One region of the Peribacillus sp. NPDC094092 genome, then DNA from elsewhere that is predicted to be linked to it. Evidence: riboswitches for the same ligand, from Rfam matches in the RefSeq annotation. Region 1 holds a riboswitch; each other region holds the start of a gene.
What was found. A riboswitch is a leader RNA that binds a small molecule or an ion and turns the genes downstream of it on or off. The one in region 1 is predicted to bind S-adenosylmethionine.

Region 1 (8,273 bases):
GGGGAAACGGTCGCTTTAGTTGGCCATACGGGGTCAGGAAAAAGTTCCATAATGAATTTATTATTCCGTTTTTATGACAGTAGTGAAGGTCAAATCAAAATCGATGGAACGAGTATATTGGATATCCCCCATCAGACGCTTAGGGAGCATATGGGAATCGTCCTTCAGGATCCCTATTTATTTACTGGCACCATCGCCTCCAATATCAGCCTGGATCATAAAGGCATCACAAGGGAAATGGTTGAAAAATCATTAAGAGATGTAGGGGGGGACAAAGTGCTGAAGCATCTTCCCTTAGGGCTGGATGAACCCGTGATCGAAAAAGGGGGGACGTTGTCTTCCGGACAGCGCCAGCTAATCTCTTTTGCACGTGCTCTTGCATTCAATCCGGCTATATTGATTCTGGATGAAGCGACAGCAAGCATCGATACTGAAACCGAGGCAATTATCCAGGAGGGAATGGAAGTGCTGAAAAAAGGGAGAACGACCTTCATCATTGCCCATAGACTTTCTACGATAAAAAATGCCGACCAAATTCTTGTCCTGGATAAAGGGCGGATTGCTGAGCAAGGTACACATGAGGAATTAATGGAGTTAAAAGGGAAGTATTATCAAATGTATGAACTGCAGGCTGGTACGCATAAAGGCATGACTGGCTGAACACAGAATAAGGATGGATAATCGAGATAAAACTATAATGGAGGTACCGACTTTTGGTACCTTCAAGCATAATTATTGATAATAGTAATCATTACGTTTAAGATATACCTATATTGACGATGAGGTGATAATAGTGAAACAAGAAATTCATCCCGATTATCAACAAGTGGTATTCATGGATACCAACAGTGGGTATAAATTTTTGACAGGCTCCACGAAGACGTCCAATGAAACGATCGTTTGGGAAGACGGCCAAACATATCCATTATTAAAAGTGGAAATCAGCTCGGATACGCACCCTTATTATACAGGAAAGCAGAAGTTTGCTGAAAAAGGCGGACGGGTGGATCGCTTCCTGGATAAATATAATATGAAGAAATGAGAGTCAGGCCATCGGGAAATCGATGGTCTTTTTTATGACTGGGTTGAAAAAGAGTTAATTATGGTGCTAAGAAAAAGGGTGCCTATAAATTATGAGGCACCCATCCTGAAATCATTTTGCAGCAATTGCTTCCCCTTTGGCAATTTTTACGAGGGCCGCATCGAAGTCCTTGATGATATCGTCCGGATTTTCAAGTCCGACAGAAAGGCGGAGCAAGCTGTTCGTGATGCCTCGCTTTTCCCTTTCATCATCAGGCATGGCAGCATGGGACATTTTGGCCGGGTAGGATAGTATGGATTCGACCGCTCCAAGGCTTACGGCAAAAACTGGGAGCTCGACAGTGTTCACGAAAGAACGGAAGACTTCCTCACTTTCCAATTCAAATGATAGGACCGCCCCCGCTCCAAGTGACTGGCCTTTCTGGATGGCGTGCTGGGGATGATCGGAAAGGCCGGGATAATACACTTTTTTCACCAAGGGCTGCTCCTTTAAGTAGGCTGCGATCTTTTCTGCACCTTTTTGGGAGTGCTCCATTCTAACTGACAAGGTTTTCAAACCTCTCATTACTAGCCAGGCGTCCTGGACACCAAGAACCGCCCCAAATGAGTTTTGGAGGGAACCCAGTCTTGCTGCCAATTCCGGATCCTTCACTACTGCAAGCCCAGCGACCACATCACTATGTCCGGATAAAAACTTAGTCGCGCTATGAAGGACAATGTCGGCACCAAGGTTCAGTGGTTTTTGTAATGCCGGCGTCAGGAATGTGTTATCAACAAAACTTAAGGCACCTGCTTTTTTTGCAATATCACATACGGCTTGAATATCGGTCACTTTAAGTAACGGATTTGAAGGCGTCTCGATGTATATGGCCCTTGTATTTGGCTGAACGGCCGCTTTGACGCTTTCTAGGTCCGTCATGTCAACGAAGGTATGCTCAATATTGAAACGCGTCAATACACTAGTGACCATCCTGAACGTTCCGCCGTACACATCTTCGGAAATGACGATATGGTCTCCGGCAGACAACAGCAGGAAAGCTGTTGAAATGGCAGCCATACCTGAAGAAAAGGCAAATCCGTGTGTGCCTTCCTCAAGTTCGGCAATGATATCTTCCAGCGCCTCACGAGTTGGGTTCCCGCTTCTGCTGTAATCATATTTGCCGAATTGATCGATATCGGTTTGATGGAAAGTGGATGCGTGCTGAATGGGAACGCTCACACCTCCCGTTGCCGTATCGAATTTATGTTGATTATGAAGTAATTTGGTTTCAAAACTAAAATCATGATCTGTCATCGTAGTGCCTCCCTTTTTACATATGCGAATGCTTGCTGTAAGTCCTGGATCAAATCATCGCTGTCCTCGATGCCAACAGAGAAGCGGAGCAGGCGATTACAAACTCCATTTGCCGTTCTGACTTCAAGCGGTATATCGGCATGCGTTTGTGTAGCAGGATAGGTGATGAAGCTTTCAACCCCTCCAAGGCTTTCTGCAAACGAAATTAATGAGAGTGATTGTAAAAATGGGTTGACTGCCGATTCATCAATGATACGGAATGAAATCATGCCGCCTCTGCCGGGATACAATACGTCCGTGACACAATCATGTTCCGACAAGTAATCTACAAGTATTTTGGCATTCTTTTCATGACGCTCCATCCGCAATGCCAATGTTTTCATTCCTCGCATCAACAGCCAAGAATCAAAGGGGCTCAAGACAGCTCCGGTACCATTATGATGGAAGGCAAGTGCATCACATAATTCAGCGCCGCTAGCAACGATCAGTCCGGCGAGCACATCATTATGACCACCGAGATACTTGGTTGCACTGTGAATCACGATATCCGCTCCAAGCAGGATGGGTTGTTGAATAAGAGGCGTGTAAAAAGTATTATCAACGATCAACAATAAATTATATTGTTTGGCCAATGCGGCAACAGCGCCAATGTCCGTTTGCTGCATAAGAGGGTTAGTGGGAGTTTCGATAAAGATGGCTTTCGTTTGAGGAGTGATGGCTTTTTCGATATCCTCCAAACAACAAGTGTCTACATAGTCACACTGCAATCCCCATTTTTTAAAACCTTGTTCTAACAGACGATATGTACCGCCATAAAGATCTTCGCTGACAATCCATGCATCACCTGATTTAAAAAGGGCAAGGATAGTGGAAATGGCGGCCATTCCTGAACTGCAGGCATAACCTTGGTCGCCTTTTTCAAGATCGGCGATGGAACGCTCCAATAATTGGCGTGTGGGATTACCTGTCCTTGTATAGTCGAATCCCGTCGATTGGCCAATTCCTTCATGGCGAAAAGCTGTAGAAAAGTATACCGGCGGATTGACTGTTCCTGTCGCCGTTTCGCTGCGATTTCCTAATTGAGCAAGATATGTTTCAGTTTTGTACATGGTTTTCACTGCTCCTTTGAGTTAAATAAAATAAAAAAAAGTCTTCTTTAAGAAGAAGACTTTGATTAAGTGAGGACGAGTCATTCTTCTTATCTTCCAAGTTCACAAACTTGTGGAATTAGCACCTTTTCATTGGTTTGAAACAAATGAAGGTTGCTGAGGTGTCATCGGGCCATTCCCTCTACCTCTCTCGATAAGAGTTTAGATTATTCAATTTCTTTTGAATTTACTATATATACAAAATACTGTCAAGAACATTTTGGATGGATTATGCTTGGATGTTCATGACCAGGTCAATTGGAGCCTAGTGCGTCAACACTTTAGTGTCAAAAAAAAGAAAATCCGATTCTTCATATAGACACGAAACGTCATGAATTTTTTAGGAAAAGTGAAAGGTCAGCGGATATTTTTGCTTTAAAATAATAAAGTTTGTACAATGTATGGAGAGAAAGAATAATACGACATTATTCATTTCATATGCAAATGGGTCTTCAATGAATAGTGCAAACATAGGAGGAGAACACATGGAATACAGAATCGAAAGAGATACGATGGGTGAAGTGAAAGTTCCTGCCGATAAATATTGGGGAGCACAAACCGAGAGAAGCCGTAACAATTTCAAAATCGGTAACGAAAAAATGCCGATTGAATTAGTTCGTGCATTTGCATACGTTAAACAAGCTGCGGCAAAGGTGAACTATGATCTTGGTGATCTTTCGGAGGTTAAAAAGAATGCCATCGTCAAGATTTGCGGAGAAATCCTTGAAGGTACGCTAGATGAACATTTCCCGCTGGTAGTTTGGCAAACGGGAAGCGGCACGCAAAGTAATATGAACGTGAATGAAGTGGTAGCTAACAAAGGAAATGAATGGTTAAAAGAAAATGGTGAATCGGAAACCCTTCATCCGAATGATGATGTTAACAAGGCACAGAGCTCCAATGATACTTTCCCGACAGCGATGCATATTGCTGCCTTTATGGAAGTCGCTGAAAAATTGGTTCCTGCCATTAAAACTCTTCGTGATACATTCGATACAAAAGAAAAAGAATTTTGGGATGTGGTGAAAATCGGCCGGACACATCTTCAAGATGCTACACCATTAACATTGGGACAAGAAATTTCCGGTTGGAAAGCGATGCTCGACAAAGACCTAGCGATGATTGAGGAAAGCAGCCAAAAATTATTGAACCTTGCACTAGGCGGAACGGCTGTAGGAACCGGAATCAATACAAAAAAAGAATTCCCGGGACTTTCCGCCAAGCAAATAGCAGCTGATACAGGATATCCTTTTGTCACATCTGATAATAAGTTCCATGCATTGACAAGCCATAACGAAATCGTCTATGCACACGGTGCTTTAAAAGCATTGGCGGCGGATTTAATGAAAATTGCAAACGATGTCAGATGGCTGGCAAGTGGTCCAAGAAGCGGAATCGGCGAAATAGCCATTCCAGAAAACGAGCCAGGCAGCTCCATCATGCCAGGTAAAGTCAATCCAACACAAAGTGAAGCGCTTACCATGATTGCCACACAAATCGTAGGGAACGATGCTACAATTGGCTTTGCAGCAAGCCAGGGTAATTTTGAATTGAATGTATTCAAGCCAGTGATCATCTATAACTTCCTGCAAACGGTAAAATTATTGACGGAAGGCATTCATTCATTCAACGATAATTGTGCGGTTGGCATCACTGCAAATGAAGAGAAAATCAAAGAAAATGTGGAGCGTTCCCTAATGTTGGTAACAGCATTGAACCCGCATATCGGTTATGAAAAAGCAGCCAAAATCGCCAAAACTGCATTCAAGGACAACTCAACATTGAAAGAAGCTGCGTTGAAATTGGATTTCCTGACGGAAGATGAATTCAAAGCATGGGTCGATCCTGCTAACATGGTTAATAAATAATCAAAAGGAAGTGCCCTCCCTTTGTATTAGGGAGGGTGTTTCCATGTGTTAAAATAATGGAATCAACAAATACTGAAATCATAAGTATCGGGAACAGGAGGAAAAACAATGTCTTTATGCCCGCTTTGCAACGGTCTAAGAAAAATTCATGTGAATTGCCCGAAATGCGGCAGTGATCTTGATGATAAAGGAAAATTCATGGACTATGCTGATGATTACAGTGCTTATATGGATATCGACATACTAAAAGAAAATGACGGATACCCTCAATCCCTTAAAAAAGGCCAATGCCCTCATCTCATGAAATGCCCTGAATGCGGACATGATGAAGTGGTATTGGTCCAGGAATAAATTACCCTCTTATTTGAATAAATTTTTAAAAAAGGGAGGATGGGGCGTGAGGTGGGAGACTCCTGCGGGAAAAGCTAGTCCAGGGGAGAACCCGCAGAGTGCCTGAAAGTGGAAATCAGCGTTCAAATTGCACAAACCCTAAAAAGACTGTAGACAAACTAGATTTTCATCGAGGTTATCTACAGTCCAAGACCCAGTATGAATGGGTCTTTTTACGTTTAATTGGCAGATAACTTCATGTTTTCCTGCATCTGTTCATCTTCTTCAACTAAAATGCGATGTTCAGTTCCTTTGTCAAAAAAGTGTACTTTATTCATGTCGAGGGCAAGTTCGATGTTTTCGCCTGCCTGGATGATATTCTTGGCATCGACGCGTGCGACGAAGTCCTGCCCCTCTAATGTGGAGTAAAGCATGATTTCCGCACCCATCAGTTCGGCTACATCAATTTGGGTTGTAAATGCGGTGTTAGGGGAGTTCGTGAAGTAAGCACCTTCATTATGGAAATCCTCCGGACGGATGCCAAGGATGATATCTTTTCCGACATACCCTTGATCACGCAGCATTTTCATCTTCAATTCAGGTATTTCAAATGTTTGTTCGCCTATTTTAATTGTGCCTTCTTTTAATGTTCCAGTAAAGAAGTTCATGGCAGGCGATCCGATAAAGCCGCCTACGAAAACGTTTATCGGTTTCTCATAAACGTCCTTTGGTGAACCGACCTGTTGGATAATACCATCCTTCATTACAACAAGACGTGTCGCCATGGTCATTGCCTCTGTTTGGTCATGCGTGACATATATCGTTGTGGTGTCGAGCCTTTTATGTAGTTTCGCGATTTCCGCACGCATTTGAACCCGTAGCTTTGCGTCGAGATTGGATAATGGCTCATCCATCAAGAATACTTTTGCATCCCTTACAATTGCCCGGCCAAGTGCTACACGCTGGCGCTGACCACCTGAAAGGGCTTTAGGTTTCCTATTTAGCAATTCTTCCAGTCCGAGAATCCTTGCCGCTTCATTGACTCTTTGCTTGATTTCCGCTTTTGGCGTTTTCCTGAGCTTTAATCCGAATGCCATATTGTCATATACGGACATATGGGGATATAAGGCATAGTTCTGGAAAACCATCGCAATATCGCGATCTTTAGGGGGGACATCATTGACTCGCTTGCCGTCTATATATAAATCCCCTTGGGAAATGTCTTCAAGTCCGGCAATCATCCTTAATGTCGTCGATTTGCCGCAACCCGAAGGTCCCACGAAAACTATGAATTCCTTATCGGCAACACGAAGGTTGAAGTCTTTAACAGCCGTCACCTTTTTATCATAAATCTTGAATATATGATCCAACACTAACTCTGCCATGAATAATCCCCCTTTTACATTCCTGATTACTTGTACCGATTAACTATAGTCTAAGCTATCGGGTTTGGAAAAAGTATGGGCACATTGCACAAAAAAGGGTGATATTACCTGTTGGTGTTGGGGATTAATCATTCAGTAAAAGTATCAAATAGGCAGTAAGGGCATGACGGAAGTTTTTAATATCCAGACCAGTTCTTTCAGAGAATTTATCGATCCGGTATTGTAAGCTGTTCCGATGTATATAAAGCTGTTTGGCAGCATAGGTGGCATTTGAATTACATTCGATATACATTTTAATCGTTTTGATCAGTTCAGTATCCTGCTTGGTCTTGCCAAGAATCTCATTGATATACCATTTAGCATCCCTGATGGATGGATCATTTATTAATGAGTGAGGGATGATGTCTGCCAAATCAGCCACCTTTCGATCGGGCAGATGCACCTGTGCCAAATCAAAACACTTTTTCTCTTGAGTCCAGTGCTGGTGAAGGTCTTGATTTATAGGGTGGAAGCGTCCGTTGAACATACGGGTCTTTACATAAAAGTCACTTTCAAGCGTGGAAGAAATGGCGATTAGTGCTTTAGTTGATAAGGGCTCATCCTCGTCCGACTCAATTAAGACCCCTGCCGTTTCATTTTCCCAGACAATTGTTGCGTCAGATGGAACGAAAGAGAGGAAGGCATCTTCAAAATCGGAGTTGGAAAAATCAGCATGGGTCAGCTTGAAATGAAGAAATCGAACATTCTCCCAGCTCGTTAAAGGCAATGGTGCATTCGGTTCGGATAAAAAAGTTTTCCATGATGGGTCTGGATGTGCATTGAGGTTATTTGGGTTTATGGAAGGAGCAAAAAGCAGTTCCAATAAACGGATTTCTTCGGCTGTGATTTCTGAACGGGGAATGCCAAGTGAACTTCTTGAGTCTTCGAACCAAACATAATCAGAAATTTCATCAGTATCCATTTTATTGGTAATGGCGTTCGGGAATTTTTGTTTAAGTCTTTCAAGCATCGTTTCCACCTTCTTTCTTCCTTTCCATATCATTATAGCGAAAAAGAATAAAGTTCAAAAGAATAGAGATTGCTAGTTTTTCCGAGAAGGGACAATCAAAGAAAAATTGCAAGTTATTAATTTTAGGAAAGGGTATTGCGTATGATTTATGGATATCGTTAAAAAGGAGGGAATCTTATGAACATTTTAATATTGGGT
Region 2 (8,273 bases), on a different contig from region 1:
GATATTTATCAAACGATCCCAGCCAGTGCAGTTAAATATGGAATCCGGTTAATTACATCTCCTATCTATATATCCCCCTATTTATCTTTATTGAATCAAGCGGATGATGATGAATACGTTCAAAATTGGCGCCGCTTCAATGCTTGGGCTAATGGGCATGTACCATTATCCGGAGCAGCCGCAAAACAAATAACCAAAGACCTTTTGATAAAAAACAGCTTGGTTAATGGAGGTTTTAAGGTAAGGGGGAAAAAAGCGAAGCTATCGAAAATTGATGCTAGTGTTTTGGTAAGCGCTAGTGAGTATGATCGATTGGTCCCACAGGAGATGATCTATCCGGTAATGAAGCATTTAAGATGTAAGGATAAGACATATAGCCTCCTGAAAAGTGGACATGCTGCTAAACAATATTCCGGTGAACTCCCATATTATTTGAAGGAATGGCTACCAGGGCGTTCTTCACCAATTCAATAGTTACAAGGGGGGATTTGAAATGTATATGTTTAACGCCATTGAGGATATCAAAATCATGCCCGTTGTAGAATATATAGGCTTTGCGTCATTGATATTTTCAAAATTTTTTGCAACATTCCCGGATTACTAAAATGAAAGGGCTGGCTCGTTATATAGAGACAGCCCATATTGTTTCAATGATAATATTTCACACGTTCTTCAAGCGGTGTGAAGTCTTTATCGTCAGGCTCAGCAGTTGGTTTTCCAAAGGGCATCTGTGCGATGAGTTTCCAATCGTGTGATATATCCCATGTTTTTCTCACTTCGTCATCGATTAAAGGATTATAATGCTGAAGACTTGCACCAAACCCCTCAATTTCCAAGGAAGTCCATACGATGAATTGTAAAATGGCAGATGATTGGTTCGACCAAATCGGAAAGTTTTCGGTATACGTTTTGAATTGTTCTTTAAGCCTATCTATAATGGCCTGATCCTCAAAGAATAAAACCGTACCATAACCATTTATAAATGACTTCATTTTTTCTTCAGTTTTTTTAAAATCTTTGGCACCGATTTCTTTTCTTAATGTTTTTTTTGTGATATTCCAGAATTGGTCGTGGCTTGGACCTGTTAAAACAATAACTCTTGCACTTTGGGAGTTGAAAGCGGAAGGGGAATATTGTACGGCATGATCGATAACTTCTTTAATCCTTTTATTAGGAACAACACGTTCCTTGCTAAGGGAATAATAAGAGCGTCTATCTTCAATTGCGCTAAAAAAATCTTTAACCATATATCACACCTCCATTCTTTATACCGATTTATTTTGACCTGATTTTAATAATTTATGATAAGTGAATACAGGTATTTATTTGTATGAAAATGGTTGACAAATTTATCTATGTCGTTTATCTTTAAATCAAGATATTTTTATTAAAAGTATTACGCATGTCAAATACCTTGAATTCGAGATATTATTTATGGATTAATTCATCTATTAATTCATCTCCGTAAGGGGAGATTTATAAAGATAGGAGTGGTACGGATGGAATTAAAAGGATTACATCATGTTTCGGCGATTACAGCTAAAGCGGGAAATAACTTTGAATTCTACACAAAAGTATTAGGGATGCGATTAATTAAAAAAACGGTGAATCAAGATGATGTACGTATGTATCACTTATTTTATGGAGATCAAATTGGTTCACCTGGTACCGAATTGACGTTTTTTGAAATTCCCAATGCTGCCCGCACTCATGAGGGGAACAATAGTATTTCAGAAATTTCCTTAAGGGTGAGAGATGATGCAGCACTAGGATATTGGAAAAAACGGTTTGTTGAATTCAATGTTGAGCATGATGAAATATCGAGCCGTTTTGAAAGGAAGGTGCTTTCTTTTAAAGATCCTGAAGGGCAGAGGCTTCTTTTGGTTTCCGATCAGGATAATAACGGCGTTCAAGGAGGATTACCGTGGGATGGAAGCCCGGTTCCGCAAGAGTTTTCCATTCTTGGATTGGGACCAGTAAAACTTACTGTACCTAATATTGTACAAACAGAACGCGTTCTTACCGAGGTATTGGGGTTCACGAAATCAGGCACATACCCATCCTCAATCAGGGGTCAGAAACCGATAGTCGTTTATGAAACAGGTGAGGGAGGACCAGGAGCTGAACTCCATATTGAAGAAAGAAATGACATACCTCGGGAAAGGCTGGGGAGGGGTGGAGTACACCATGTTGCCTTCCGGGTGGATAATGAAGGGGAACTTAGAAAATGGATAGAGAAAATTAGTGAATCGAAGTTCGTGAACACGGGTTATGTGGACCGCTTTTATTTTCATTCACTCTATTTTAGGGAGCCGAATGGCATCTTATTTGAATTAGCTACTGATGGACCAGGTTTTGCAGTGGATGAAGCAGAGCAGCACTTAGGTGAGAACCTTGCCCTGCCACCATTTTTAGAATCGAAAAGAAAAGATATTGAAGCGAATTTAAAACCTCTGAATACAAACCCAACAAATTAATCAAAGGGAAAGGAAGTAATAGGCATGCAAAAGCAAAATGCAGGAATACATCATATAACCGCAATTGTAGGCAATCCGCAAGAGAACGTGGATTTTTATGCTGGAGTATTGGGAATGCGTATGGTGAAGAAAACCGTTAATTTTGATGATCCAGGCACTTATCATTTATATTTCGGAAATGAATCAGGTTCTCCGGGCACTATCATCACTTTCTTTCCTTGGCCTGGGGCATACGAAGGGAGAATTGGCTCAGGACAAGTGGGTGTTACAACATATGCCGTTCCGGAAGGATCAATGGATTTCTGGGAAATGCGTTTAGGTAAGTTTGACATAGACTTTAAAAAGGTTTCACGTTTCGGCGAGGAATACCTGGAATTTCAAGACCCGCATGGTTTGCAACTTGAGCTGGTTGAGCGAAAAGAAGGGAAAAATAGCGAGTGGTCATTCGGCGGTGTACCAGCTGCCAAGGCGGTCAAGGGATTCGGCGGTGCCGTATTATTGACGTCAAAACCGATCAAAACGATGGAATTATTAGAAAATGTGATGGGCCTGCAAAAAATGGGGGAAGAGGGCGATTACATCCGCTTCAAATCCACATCGGACATCGGAAACTTGATAGATGTTAAAAAAACGGTTTTGCCAAATGGGAAAATCGGAGTGGGAACTGTCCATCATCTTGCATGGCGTGCAATCGATAATGAAGATCATCAAGAATGGAGGGAGCATATTGCAAACCATGGCTATGGTGTGACACCCTTTAAAGACCGCCAATACTTCGATGCCATTTATTTCAGGGAAGATGGGGGCATACTTTTTGAAGTTGCCACAGATCCACCTGGCTTCGCTCATGATGAAACGAAGGAAACGATGGGCAGGAAATTAATGCTGCCGCCATGGCTTGAAGAAAAAAGGGGAATCATGGAGAAAACGTTACTGCCGGCAATGCCGAGAGTACTGGAGGAGGATAAATGATGAAGCATATTTTTCAAAAAGGAAGTAATCCGGAAGCGCCATTGCTTTTGCTTTTACATGGCACTGGAGGAACGGAAACAGATCTCTTGCCATTAGCGGAAATGGTTTCACCGGGATCATCCGTATTGAGCGTAAGGGGAAATGTACTCGAAAACGGAATGCCTCGTTTTTTCCGCCGGTTATCCGAAGGGGTTTTTGATGAAGAAGATTTGATCTTTCGTACGAAGGAGCTTTATGAATTCTTGGAATCAGCGTCCGAAAAATATGACTTCGACCGTGACAAAGTGGTAGCATTAGGTTATTCCAATGGTGCAAATATTGCGGCAAGTCTGCTGTTCCATTTCGAAGGGGCATTACAAGGAGCGATTCTTCATCATCCAATGGTGCCTAGACGGGGGATTGCTTTGCCGTCCCTTTCGGATATACCTGTCTTTATTGCTGCAGGTAAAAACGATCCGATTTGCCCGGCAGCAGAAACTGATGAACTTAATCAACTATTACTGCAAGCTGGTGCTAAAGTGGATGTCCAGTGGGAAAATTACGGTCATCAGTTAACACGTTCAGAGGTTGAGGCAGCGGGTTCATGGTTTCAAAAGAACTTTTTATAAGAATGAGAGGGAATGAAGATGATTTCTGTTAATCCTGAAAGTCTGACTGAACGGGAAAATTATAAGTTTTTGACTGGAAGCATTATACCGAGACCGATAGCCTTGGTCACAACCAAATCCGAAAACGGTACAATCAATATAGCGCCGTTTAGCTTTTTTAACATAGTCAGTTCAAATCCTCCAATGATTTCCATTTCTGTTCAACGAAAAGAAGGGGTTTCAAAGGACACGGCCCGAAATGCAGTTCAAACAGGTGAATTCGTTGTCCATATCACGGATGAAAATAATGTAGCTGATGCAAATCGAACGGCAAAGGAACTCCCATCTGACGAAAGTGAATTGGGTCTTACCAATTTCACGCCGGTTGTTAGTGATAAAGTATCCGTACCAGGATTGCAAGAAGCGAAGGTACGCTTTGAATGCACATTAGAGCATGCGATACCATTGGCAGGTTCCCAGAAGAAACCAGGTTGTGATTTATTGATAGGGAAAATAGTCTGCTATCATATAGAGCAAGATATTTACCATAATGGCCGAATTGACCAGAATGGCCTAAAACCTGTAGCAAGATTAGCGGGTCATACTTATACAAAACTAGGGGAATTATTCGAAATAGAACGTCCTTAAAGAAAAAATGGCGTCATCTTTTTAAGATGGCGCCATTTTTTAAATCTAAATTATCTCGGTTAGCTTTATCTGCGATTTAAGGCGATTAGCGAATGTTCCAAAAACGAGCAACCATGTCATATTTATGCCGCCGGCGCCCATGATCGCTAGAATTTAAAAGGAGGTATTTACAATCAGAAACAAAACTTGACAATTTTTTCATAGATTGATAAAGTTATAAAAAAATAATTTCTTATCCAGAGAGGTGGAGGGACTGGCCCTACGAAACCTCAGCAACAGGTCTACAAAGACACTGTGCTAATTCCAGGGGGTGAAACCTTGATAGATAAGACCGTACTTGTTTATTTGTCAGTAGCGCACTCTTTTTTAGAGTGCGTTTTCGTTTTTTCTGGATCCAAGATTAAGGAGAATAAGAATGGAGAACAAAAAGAAGCATGATTTTCAAAGGCAAATGCAAGCACGGCATATAATAATGCTATCGCTTGGCGGGGTGATTGGAACTGGTTTATTCTTGAGTTCGGGTTATACGATTCAACAGGCTGGCCCTTTCGGCACCATCCTTTCGTATCTGATAGGAGCTTTAGTGGTTTATCTAGTTATGCTATGTCTAGGTGAACTGGCAGTACATATGCCCGAGACAGGTGCGTTTCATAGCTACGCAGCCAAATACATTGGACCAGGGACAGGGTATACAGTAGCCTGGTTGTATTGGCTAACCTGGACTGTTGCACTAGGTTCGGAATTTACGGCTGCAGGATTGTTGATGCAGCGATGGTTTCCATCAATCAATGTCTGGATATGGAGTGCTCTATTTGCCATATTGGTCTTGGCTTTAAATGCGTGGACCGTTAAGTTCTTCGCTGAATCCGAATTCTGGTTTGCTTCAATAAAAGTATTTGCTATTGTGGTATTTATTATTCTGGGAGCTGCGGCAATGTTAGGTTTTATTCCAATAATTAATTCACAATCAGCTCCTTTATTTTCCAATTTTACAAGTGCAGGTTTATTTCCGAATGGTGCTTTTGCCATTCTAATGACGATGCTCGCGGTGAATTTCGCATTTTCTGGTACTGAATTAATCGGGATCGCAGCTGGAGAAACAGTGAATCCAGAAAAAACGATTCCAAAGGCAATCCGAATGACATTATGGAGATTGATCATCTTTTTTGTAGGAACCATTGTTGTATTATCCGCATTATTGCCTATTTCGGATGCAAGCGTACTAGAGAGCCCCTTTGTTGCAATTCTCGAACGAATTGGAGTGCCGTATGCAGCGGATATTATGAACTTTGTTATATTAACTGCCATTTTGTCTGCTGCAAATTCAGGATTATATGCATCATCCAGAATGCTATGGTCACTTGCAGATAAGAAAACTATATCTCCCATATTTGCAAAATTGACAAAACGGGGTGTTCCGATAAATGCAGTCCTTTTCAGTATGTTGGGAGGTGGTTTAGCCCTTTTCTCGAGTATTATTGCACCGGATACAGTATATATAGTGCTTGTATCCATTTCTGGATTAGCCGTGGTAGTAGTTTGGATGAGTATTAGCGCGTCACAGTTTCTATTTCGCAGACGATTTATAAACGAAGGAAATTCAGTAAATGATTTGTCCTTCCATACACCATTATATCCACTCATACCAATCATTTCTTTTATGCTATGTCTTGCTTCTTGCATAGGAATTGCATTTGATCCCACACAACGAATTGCACTATATTGTGGTATTCCATTTATTTTATTTTGCTATGGAAGTTATTATCTGACCCAAACTATAAAGAAAAAGAGGAGTACAACATGAAGAATAAAATTAGCCCAATTGACGAAATATTACGAGATCATCCAGTCATGATTTTGGACGGGGCTCTAGCTACAGAGCTTGAAAGGCATGGGTGCGACTTGAACGATCCCCTGTGGTCCGCACGTGTATTACTTGAAAATCCAGAAGTGATTTATCAAGTTCACTCTGACTACTTTCGGGCTGGTGCTGACTGTGCGATAACGGCAAGCTACCAAGCAACAGTTGAAGGTTTCGCCCTCCGCGGAATACAAGAGAAAGAGGCTTTGGAACTAATCAGGAAAACGGTTTTACTTGCAAGGAAAGCAAGAGATGAATTTTGGAAGGAAGTAGAATATCGAACGAGTAGACCTAAGCCATTGGTTGCTGCATCAGTTGGACCTTATGGGGCTTACCTTGCAGATGGTTCAGAGTATGTAGGAAACTATGGTGTTTCAGATGAAACTTTAACTGCTTTTCATCGCTCGCGAATATCTGCCTTGATTGAAGCCGGTGCTGAAATTTTAGCATTTGAAACGATTCCTTCCCTGCAAGAAGCAAAAGTATTACATGCAATATTGAAAGATTATCCAGAAGTCTATGCTTGGCTATCCTTTTCATTGAAAAATGAAAAAGCGATTAGTGACGGTACATTGCTTGAGGCGTGTACCAGATTGTTTGGGGACAGTGAGCAAATTGCTGCAATCGGCATCAACTGTGCGCCTGTATCAGGTATCACGGAAGCCATACAGGTGTTGCGTTCAAACACGGATAAACCAATTATAGTTTATCCGAATTCTGGAGAAATATATAATCCGGAAACTAAAAGCTGGCATGGTCAAGAATCATGTAACAGGTTCGACCTGAAATCTGAAGAATGGCACCATGCAGGGGCACGTTTAATTGGAGGATGCTGCAGAACGGCACCGCATCATATTGCAGACATTTCAAGGAAGTGGCGGCCTTCCGTAGTGGTATCCTCCTAGCCCTTTTACTGTTTTCAAACTGTTATAAGGTATGTAAGTAGTGGATAAATAAAAAGAACAGAAAGCGTCATAATTTGACGGTTCCTGTTCTTTTTTAGCTCTTTATTCAGATATTTGAAAAGGTTCCAATTTATAATTATTTCTCGGCGCTCAAGAAATAAGTTGCGCAAGTTCAGGTGTGAAGGAACATCCCGGATTGACTCATATCTCTTATTTTTACAATCGATTTCGGCTGAAAATAACAAGTGAATCCAAACCAGCTGCAAAAACAGGAAAAGAGAAATTACATGATATTTTTTGTGTGCTTGGGAAAACTAAACAAACAATGATTAGAAAGGAGAGAATGAGTATGAGTCGTGGGAAAAGTTTTAATCACAAAGAAAAAGGGCATCCAGGAAATCTACCCGATAATAGAATTAGCGAAGAGAAGGAACACAGCCGGCAATATGAACAAATCGAGGATATTGTCACACATGAAGCTTTCAAAAATCGGGAAAAAGATGACGAGATGCCTTGATTTATTGGGGAACATATTCGAATGAAGCACATGAATTAAACGATTTACCTTCAGTCCGCTTCGTTTTTAGCTTTAAAGATGAGACAGCAATTTTCATTTATTTACGTGGGAAAAACCATAAGCTTTGCTATGGTTTTTCTTTCATTGCAAATAATTCAAAGTGTAATGAAAGAAAAACAGCTGAATTGACTCATCCGCCTTTATGGAAAGGAATTAAATGAATGAAGATAACAGAAAAATGATATTGGATGACATTTAATTATCCTATTTTCTTCTATTATAATGAATAAATCTTAATTTTCTAAA
Region 3 (8,273 bases), on a different contig from region 1:
CGAAGCCGAAGGAGCCTTGACATCCCAGCCGATTGCCCTCAATCCCTCAATGAAAACATTCCTTCGTCCCTCGTACATCTGCACTAACTGTTCTACACAGCTCTGCGAGTCAAGTAAAGCGCTTGCCGCAGCTTCTTGTATCGCCGGGAATAGACTCACATAAAGATGGTCTTGTAATAGTTCAAGAGCTTCTATTACACTCTTATTCCCCACTGCAAAACCGACTCTCCACCCCGCCATATTATATGTTTTCGATAGTGTGTATATTTCTATTCCTACATCCTTCGCTCCCTCCGCCTGGAGAAAGCTTATCGGTTTTTTACCGTCAAATCCAATCGCCCCATATGCGAAATCGTGGACCACACAAATGGAATGCTCTTTTGCGAAGGAGACGGTTTCATCAAAGAAACTTTCAGTTGCAGAAGCACCTGTTGGATTATTCGGATAGTTCAAGAACATCATTTTGGCTTTATCAAGCACTTCTTTATGTATGTCATTGTATTTCGGAAGGAAATCATTTTCTTCTGTCAGAGGCATGAGTTCGGGCTTAGCCTGGGCTAAAACAACACCGGAAAGATAATCCGGATAGCCGGGATCTGGAACAAGGATCGTATCACCCGGATTCAATAAACACTGCGGCAGTTCAACAAGGCCTGCCTTCCCCCCGAAGAGAATCGCCACTTCACTTTTCGGATCCAGCTTTACACCGTATTCACGTTCATAAAAGACGGCGGCGGCATCTTTTAAATATTGATGACCCCGGAATGGCGAATATTTATGATTAATCGTTTTTTCAGCGGCAGACTGCAAACTTTTAACGATATGTTCTGGCGTCGGCTGATCAGGGTTTCCCTGGCCTAAATTAATGACATCATGACCTTGCTCCGTGATCGCATTGACTTTTGCGACTAGTGAAGCAAAAAACTGCTTGGGCAGGTCCTTAAGCTGGCCGGATTTTTCGAATTGCACCATTTATACACCTTCTCTGAAATTTCTTGAAATTCTAGTCACAAATGATATATGTTTATCCTAGTCTTGTAAAGCATTTTTTACATATGGGGGGTTAATCGATGAAGTGGAAAATAGCTTGTATTCAAATGGATATAGCCTTCGGGCAACCAGATATCAATTTTCAGGTTGCAGAACAATGGATGGAAAAAGCAGCACGGTTGGAACCCGATATCGTCATTTTACCGGAACTTTGGACAACAGGATACGACTTGACCAGGTTAAATGAGATTGCTGATCAGGAGGCAGTAAAAACGATTGAATTCTTTAAAACACAGGCACAGAAACACCAGATTCACATCATAGGCGGTTCCATCGCGAAAAAGACAAGCAAGGGAATCTATAACACGATGATCATCATCGATAAACACGGAAATCTCATTAAAGAATATGATAAGCTTCACTTATTTCAGTTAATGGATGAACATCATTTTCTTCAGCCAGGAGAAAAAGATGGTTTATTTACTCTTGATGAAAAAATATGTGCTGGATTCATTTGTTATGACATCCGTTTCCCTGAATGGCAACGAGCACATACCGTCCAAGGCGCCGAAGTTCTATTCGTAACGGCGGAATGGCCAAAGCCGAGACTCGATCACTGGAGAGCCTTATTGATTAGCCGTGCCATCGAGAACCAAGCCTATGTTGTAGCCGTTAATCGCTCAGGTTCGGATGTCAATAATACATTTGCCGGCCATTCCTTGATTATTGATCCGTGGGGGAATATCATTAGTGAAGCCGGAGAAGGAAACGAACTTTTGACAGGCACCTTGGACTTCAATAAAGTTACGGAATCCCGTAACAAAATACCCGTATTCGAAGATCGCCGTCCTGATTTTTATTAATTTACCCATTGACAAACTATTTAAAAGGTTGTTATTATTTTCCCGAAGATTAAAATTTCAGAAAACATTTACTCTTATCAAGAGCAGGCTGAGGGATAAAGGCCCTATGAAGCCCAGCAACCGACTGTAATACCATTGTGAAATGGGGCGGATTCACCGCCGGATTATTAAATCCACAGAGCACGGTGCTAATTCCACCAGAATTTATTTTCTGGAAGATAAGAGGTCCGAAGCCAAAACTTCTGCCTCTTTCTATATGAAAGAGGCTTTTTTATTCTCATTTTGAATCTGGAGGGGAAAAGAATGACTCAAAACCATTCAAATTTTAAGAGATTGACAAACGAAACAGCTATAACCCTTGCAAAAAAACTTGGGTTGGTAAATGCGGATGCAAGTTTAAATTGTAAAGAAATCGGCGATGGAAATTTAAATTATGTTTTTCATATTACAGACACGCACACAAAAAAAGGAATAATCATCAAACAAGCGGTCCCTTATGCCAAGGTACTTGGTGAAAGCTGGCCGCTGACATTGAAAAGGGCAGCCATTGAAGCGAATGCGCTGATTCATTTCAGAAGTTATTGCCCCAAATTCGTACCGCAAGTCTATTATTCGGATGAACAGCTTGCGATCACAGTCATGGAGGATTTATCTCACCTGAAAATCGTCAGAACAGGATTGATCGATGGCGATTCATATCCATTGCTTTCACAGCATATTGGTGAGTATGTTGCGAAGACGGCTTTTTATACATCCGATTATCATTTAGAACCATCTGCGAAAAAGGAAGTGGCCCGACATTTCACGAATCCCGAACTGTGCAAAATCACTGAGGTCTTTATTTTCACGGATCCATTTTTTGAGGAACTCCCGGGAGATTTCGAGGTGGAATTGACTGATGCAGCCAAAAATATATGGAATGACCAAGAAGTGATACTTGAGGTCGCTAAGCTGAAACAAAGCTTTGAAACCGAGCAGGAAGCCTTGCTTCATGGAGATTTACATACTGGAAGTATATTTGCAAGTGAAACTGAAACAAAGGTTATTGATCCGGAGTTCGCTTTTTATGGGCCAGTTGGTTTTGACCTTGGTCAATACACCGCTAACCTTCTCTTCCAGGCAGTCACACGCAATGGAACTGGAAAGGAAGAGATTTTCACACACCTTCATGAATTTTGGAATGCTTTTGAAGAAACTTATACCGAATTATGGGAAGGACAAAATAAAAGCCCATTCCGCCATGTGAAAGGGTATCTGCCTTATTTACTGACAAAATTCAAAAAAGATGCTTTTGGTTTTGCCGGCTGTGAACTGATTCGGCGAACCATTGGCCTTTCCCATGTTGCTGATTTAAACGTCATTGAACATAAAGAAACAAGGATCGCTGCGAAAACGGCAACATTGGAAATTGGTGCATTTTTAATTAAAAAACGGGAAGAATTGGATGTTCCAGCTGTCATTGAAGCGTTGAAGCAACGTACACTGCCATCTTATTCAGCCATTTAAAAGGAGACCTGACATGACTACACTAGCACCCTTACCATATTCGGTACAATGGGATGATACCCACATTACATTATTAAATCAACAAGCACTTCCTTCCATAACTGAATTTATTGAACTTCATTCAGTTGATGATGTATATGACAGCATTTTGACATTAAAAGTTCGCGGTGCCCCAGCAATTGGACTGACGGCAGCATTTGGTGTGGCACTTGGTGCCAAACAGGAAACAACCGCTGAATTAGGGGATTTCAAGAAAAATGTAACGAAGCATATTGAAAAACTCGCTTCTTCACGACCAACTGCAGTCAACCTTTTTTGGGCGTTAAGGAGGATGGAAAACACCTTGCATGCTGCGCAAAGCATTTCAGCTGCAAAGGAAGCACTTGTATCGGAGGCTAAAGCCATCTTTGCTGAAGATGAAGAAATGTGCAGGAAAATCGGGGAACATGGTTTATCGTTATTCACTAGAGGAGATTCCATTCTCACCCATTGCAACGCTGGGGGAATCGCCACAGCTCGGTATGGTACAGCCTTGGCTCCCTTCCACCTGGCTAAAGAAAGGGACTTTCCGCTAAAAGTTTACGCATGTGAAACAAGGCCTGTCCTGCAAGGCGCGCGTTTGACGGCTTGGGAATTGATGCAAGCGGGGGTCGATGTCACCTTGATTTCAGATAATATGGCTGCACATACGATTCACCAGAAACGAATAAATGGAATTATCGTCGGGGCCGACAGGATTGCGGCTAATGGAGATACAGCCAATAAAATCGGGACATTTGGGTTGGCCATATTAGCCAAGCACTTTGGCATCCCCTTTTATGTGGCCGCACCATCAAGCACATTCGACCTTTCTATCGAATCCGGCACATCCATCCCGATCGAAGAACGGGATGGAGCGGAAATCACCTTCATTCAAGGTGCGAGGATCGCTCCGGAAAACGTGAAGACTTTCAATCCAGCCTTTGACGTTACACCGAATCACCTTATTACGAGCATCATTACCGAAAACGGCATCATAACACCGGATTTCATTAAAAACATTCCGCATTTTGTTAATTGATCCAGGTACCTTTATTGGTGATATAAAACGAGAAGGGTTTCATATCCCTCTCGTTTTTAATGGTGTTCATGATTATTCTTCCGAGGTCTATAATACAATAATTCAAGTGAATTCAACCTATTCACTTAATATAAGATTGTTTTCAATAATAGTTCTTATTATTTTGAAAAGAACTCCTGAAGTGCCTTTTTATTTTTAGTGTAATCTATTTCCAAAACGGCTCCGGATTGGGGATTTATTTCTTCTTTAAAGCTTCCTTCCACCGGAACCCTTAAGGTTTCGACGGTGTCCGGTGTATGGAAGACGGCATTTGGAATCATTTCCATTATAGTTTTCAGTCCAATATCTGTATCCAAGTAAGAGAGACCTTGTTCGATGATACTAGGAAGGGCTGCCACCCCTTCGAAGGATGAGATTTGATTGATGAACGCTGTTTTTAGTTGAACCATTACTTCTTGTTGACGCTCAACCCTTCCAAAATCACTTTCATCGTCATGCCTAAAACGGACATATTTCAATATTTCCTCACCATGTAAAATATTTTTGCCAACACTTGCTTGAATGCTCATATCATCAATGATTTGCTGATCCACATTCACCGCTATCCCCTCAGGGGCTAGTAAATCGACCATCTTCACAAATCCCTGGAAGTCGATTACCGCTACATGATCGACCTTGATATCGAAGTTCTCCTCTATGGTTTTCTTAAGGAGTTCCCTTCCACCATAATAATAAGCTGCATTTATTTTGTTATATCCTGATTTATTCCCGGGGATTTTCACATAACTATCACGCATGATGGAAGCCAGCTTCAGTTTCTCCTGCTCTGGAAAGTATTTGGCCAGGATAATGGCATCTGATCGAGATTTTTTCTCTCCCCTTGTATCAACACCAATGAACAAAAACGTTTTCACGCTTTCCTGGTCCTCTTCTTTGGTTAGTTTTTTTTCCGTACCTGCATTTCCATTTTGTTTGGGTAAAGGGGCATAGGTGCAGCCTGCCAGAATCAAGATCAATAGATATATGAAAAATACCTTTACTTTCATTACCTCACCTCATCGGAAAATTACCCCTATTCTCTGTCTAATTTTGGAATTTTATGCATTTGACGAAAAAAAAGCCTGCCAACGTTAATCGCTGACAAGCTTTTCGGGAAAATCAATTATTTAAGTTCTTTCTTTAATACCTCTACCGCCTTTTTCACTTGAGTGTCGTTTTTAAGGATTTTCTCCCGGATGACCTGCATTAATTTCACGGTAGTATCATCTTTTATTGTCCCTGTTTCTTTGATTTTTTGTTCCTTCTGGAACGCCATGACCGCATTTGTGGTTGCTTCATCAAAGAATCCATCTATCTTGCCTGGATCATGACCTGCTTCCTTCAGCATTTCTTCAGCCGCTTTCACTTCACTCGAAGAATCGGATGCTTTCAATTCCTTATCAGGCGAAATATACGGAAGGTTGGCATAATCAGGAAGCTTCACATTAATATCCGGCTTGATGCCTTTTTTATGAATCCAATTTCCTTCAGGAGTCAACCATTTTGCTGCCGTATATTTAAAGTTAGATCCATCTTCAAAGTCTTGGGCAGTCTGCACGGTCCCTTTCCCAAATGACTTGACACCAATCAATGGAATGTCCGCAGACTCACTGACAGCAGCTGCAACGATTTCAGAGGCACTGGCACTTCCATCATCAATCAACACGACAACCGGGATTTTCAGTTCTCCATCATTCTTCGATTTATAGACATCTTTTTTCCCGCTGCGATCCTCAACTTGAAGGACCACTTTCCCATTAGGTATGAACAGGCTTGCCATGTCTATTGCTTGATCAAGAAGTCCCCCTGGGTTTCCGCGCAAATCCAATACAAGACCCTTCATATCCTTCTTCGACATTTCTTCAAGCGCCGTATTCAGCTCTTGGACTGTATGTTCGGAAAAACTGGTCACTTGAATTTTTGCAACTCCATCATCAAGCATTTCCGCATATACCGTTTCAATCGGAATTGTATCCCTTTTAATGGTGAGCTCAATAGGTTCCGGCTCACCAGCTCTTGAGATGGATAGATCCACTTTCGTTCCCTTTTCGCCCCTGATTTTCAGGACAGCTTCAGAAGAGCTTAGTCCTTCAACACTTTTACCATCCACACTTAAAATGATATCATTCGGTTTTACCCCTGCTTTTTCTGCTGGGGACCCTTTTATCGGTGAGACGACCATGATTTGTCCATCCTGCTCCTGAATCTCGGCACCGATTCCTTCAAAGGATGAAGAGATGCTCTCATGGAAACTCGATGCTTCCTTTTTATCCATATAAGCAGAGTAGGGATCATCCAATGATTTGATCATTCCATTAATTGCCCCGTCAACCAGCTTTTCTTGATCAATCTCTTCATAATAGTTATCTTTTATCGTATCGTATGTAGAATACAGCTTTTCAAATTCCGAATGTTTATCCGGTGCTAATGACTCTACTTTTTCATCTCCAAAGGTCAAGGCTATTGTAGTAATCCCTGCAGTTAGAAATATGACTAAGAAAATCCCCATAATGAACGTAAACTTCTTTATTTTAATGAATTTCCCTGCCTCTTTTGGCTGTTTTTGATTTTCTTCTTCCACTGAAGCCTCACCACTTTCATTCTTCATGACGATATAAACGATTTCATTCCTATTTTATCAGCTTTCATGCCAATCGAAAAATAATAGTTATCAAAAATAACAACTTATGACCATATGTATTTTTTTTCCGTTTCGCAAACGTTAATATAGAGATGGCTCAAAGGGCAGAAGCCAACTCCCGACATTACAAAAATACGGATACCAAGAAATAACTGACCCTGTATCCCAACTGTCATTATACAGCATCACTTATTCCTGGTAACCCGCCTGACTTTTACATCCAATTATCAATCCTTGATAGCTGCTTCCAATGCCACCTCAACCATTTCGTTAAAAGTTGACTGGCGCTCATCCGAGGTCGTTTCCTCACCGGTTAAAATGTGATCGGAAATGGTTAACACAGATAATGCTTGACGGCCAAATTTAGCGGCAAGCGTGTATAGGGCAGCTGATTCCATTTCTATTGCAAGTATTTGGTATTTTGCCCATTTTTCCAATTCACTATTATCGTTATAAAACTGATCGGCCGTAAATACATTACCGACCTTTAATTGCAAGCCCTTAGCCGTACCAGCGTCATAAGCTTTTCTTAGTAATTCGAAATCTGCGGTGGGGGCAAAGTCCACCCCACCGAAAGTCATGCGGTTCATTTGGGAATCGGTGGAAGCACTCATGGCAAGGATCACATCCCTGACTTTTACATCTTTTTGAATCGCTCCTGCAGTTCCCACACGAATCAGCTTCTGGACATTATAGCTATTCATCAATTCATTCACGTAAATGGAAATGGATGGAACGCCCATGCCTGTACCTTGTACGGAAATTCGTTTCCCTTTATATGTCCCTGTATATCCAAACATGTTTCGAACTTCATTGTAAAGTTTAGCATCCTCTAAAAATGTTTCAGCAATATATTTTGCACGCAACGGGTCCCCTGGTAGTAGGACCGTTTCCGCAATTTCATTTTCTTTTGCACCAATATGTACGCTCATACGACTATGTCCTCCTTAACTTGTGGTTGAAATGATATTCAAAAACTACTATACCATATCAACCACAAGTTAGGAAAATTGAACCTTACCCTAGAACTTGAAAAACTGGAAATCACGCAAAGACTATTGGCACCCGCCGCTCTAAACCGCAAACAAAACGGCGGAGGTCCGCCGTCTTTTTTTTTCGTTAATAAAATTAAAGGAAAAGGAAGCTGCTAACCGTCTTATGACAGGTTACTCAT

Region 2: another riboswitch for S-adenosylmethionine. It lies ahead of mmuP (S-methylmethionine permease); the one in region 1 lies ahead of ACQKNS_RS07270 (methionine biosynthesis PLP-dependent protein).
Region 3: another riboswitch for S-adenosylmethionine. It lies ahead of mtnK (S-methyl-5-thioribose kinase); the one in region 1 lies ahead of ACQKNS_RS07270 (methionine biosynthesis PLP-dependent protein).

The regions. Positions count from the first base shown of each region.
Region 1 covers NZ_JBNNUC010000001.1:1,506,102-1,514,374, reverse strand. Annotated here, with positions in the region: gene ACQKNS_RS07285 (ABC transporter ATP-binding protein) at 1-660, shown strand, start outside; gene ACQKNS_RS07280 (type B 50S ribosomal protein L31) at 794-1,042, shown strand; gene metC (cystathionine beta-lyase) at 1,154-2,335, opposite strand; gene ACQKNS_RS07270 (methionine biosynthesis PLP-dependent protein) at 2,332-3,444, opposite strand; SAM riboswitch class I at 3,531-3,644, opposite strand; gene fumC (class II fumarate hydratase) at 3,969-5,351, shown strand; gene ACQKNS_RS07260 (hypothetical protein) at 5,460-5,702, shown strand; gene ACQKNS_RS07255 (ABC transporter ATP-binding protein) at 5,921-7,066, opposite strand; gene ACQKNS_RS07250 (PucR family transcriptional regulator) at 7,191-8,075, opposite strand; gene ACQKNS_RS07245 (NAD-dependent dehydratase) at 8,253-8,273, shown strand, end outside.
Region 2 covers NZ_JBNNUC010000004.1:285,402-293,674, reverse strand. Annotated here, with positions in the region: gene ACQKNS_RS19785 (alpha/beta fold hydrolase) at 1-474, shown strand, start outside; gene ACQKNS_RS19780 (nitroreductase family protein) at 648-1,247, opposite strand; gene ACQKNS_RS19775 (ring-cleaving dioxygenase) at 1,500-2,477, shown strand; gene ACQKNS_RS19770 (ring-cleaving dioxygenase) at 2,502-3,449, shown strand; gene ACQKNS_RS19765 (alpha/beta hydrolase) at 3,449-4,057, shown strand; gene ACQKNS_RS19760 (flavin reductase family protein) at 4,076-4,684, shown strand; SAM riboswitch class I at 4,914-5,016, shown strand; gene mmuP (S-methylmethionine permease) at 5,100-6,488, shown strand; gene mmuM (homocysteine S-methyltransferase) at 6,485-7,450, shown strand; gene ACQKNS_RS19745 (hypothetical protein) at 7,800-7,967, shown strand.
Region 3 covers NZ_JBNNUC010000004.1:400,101-408,373, forward strand. Annotated here, with positions in the region: gene ACQKNS_RS20310 (pyridoxal phosphate-dependent aminotransferase) at 1-972, opposite strand, end outside; gene ACQKNS_RS20315 (carbon-nitrogen family hydrolase) at 1,071-1,853, shown strand; SAM riboswitch class I at 1,925-2,078, shown strand; gene mtnK (S-methyl-5-thioribose kinase) at 2,157-3,359, shown strand; gene mtnA (S-methyl-5-thioribose-1-phosphate isomerase) at 3,373-4,419, shown strand; gene ACQKNS_RS20330 (LCP family protein) at 4,578-5,465, opposite strand; gene ACQKNS_RS20335 (S41 family peptidase) at 5,582-7,039, opposite strand; gene deoD (purine-nucleoside phosphorylase) at 7,327-8,031, opposite strand; gene ACQKNS_RS20345 (YozD family protein) at 8,266-8,273, opposite strand, start outside.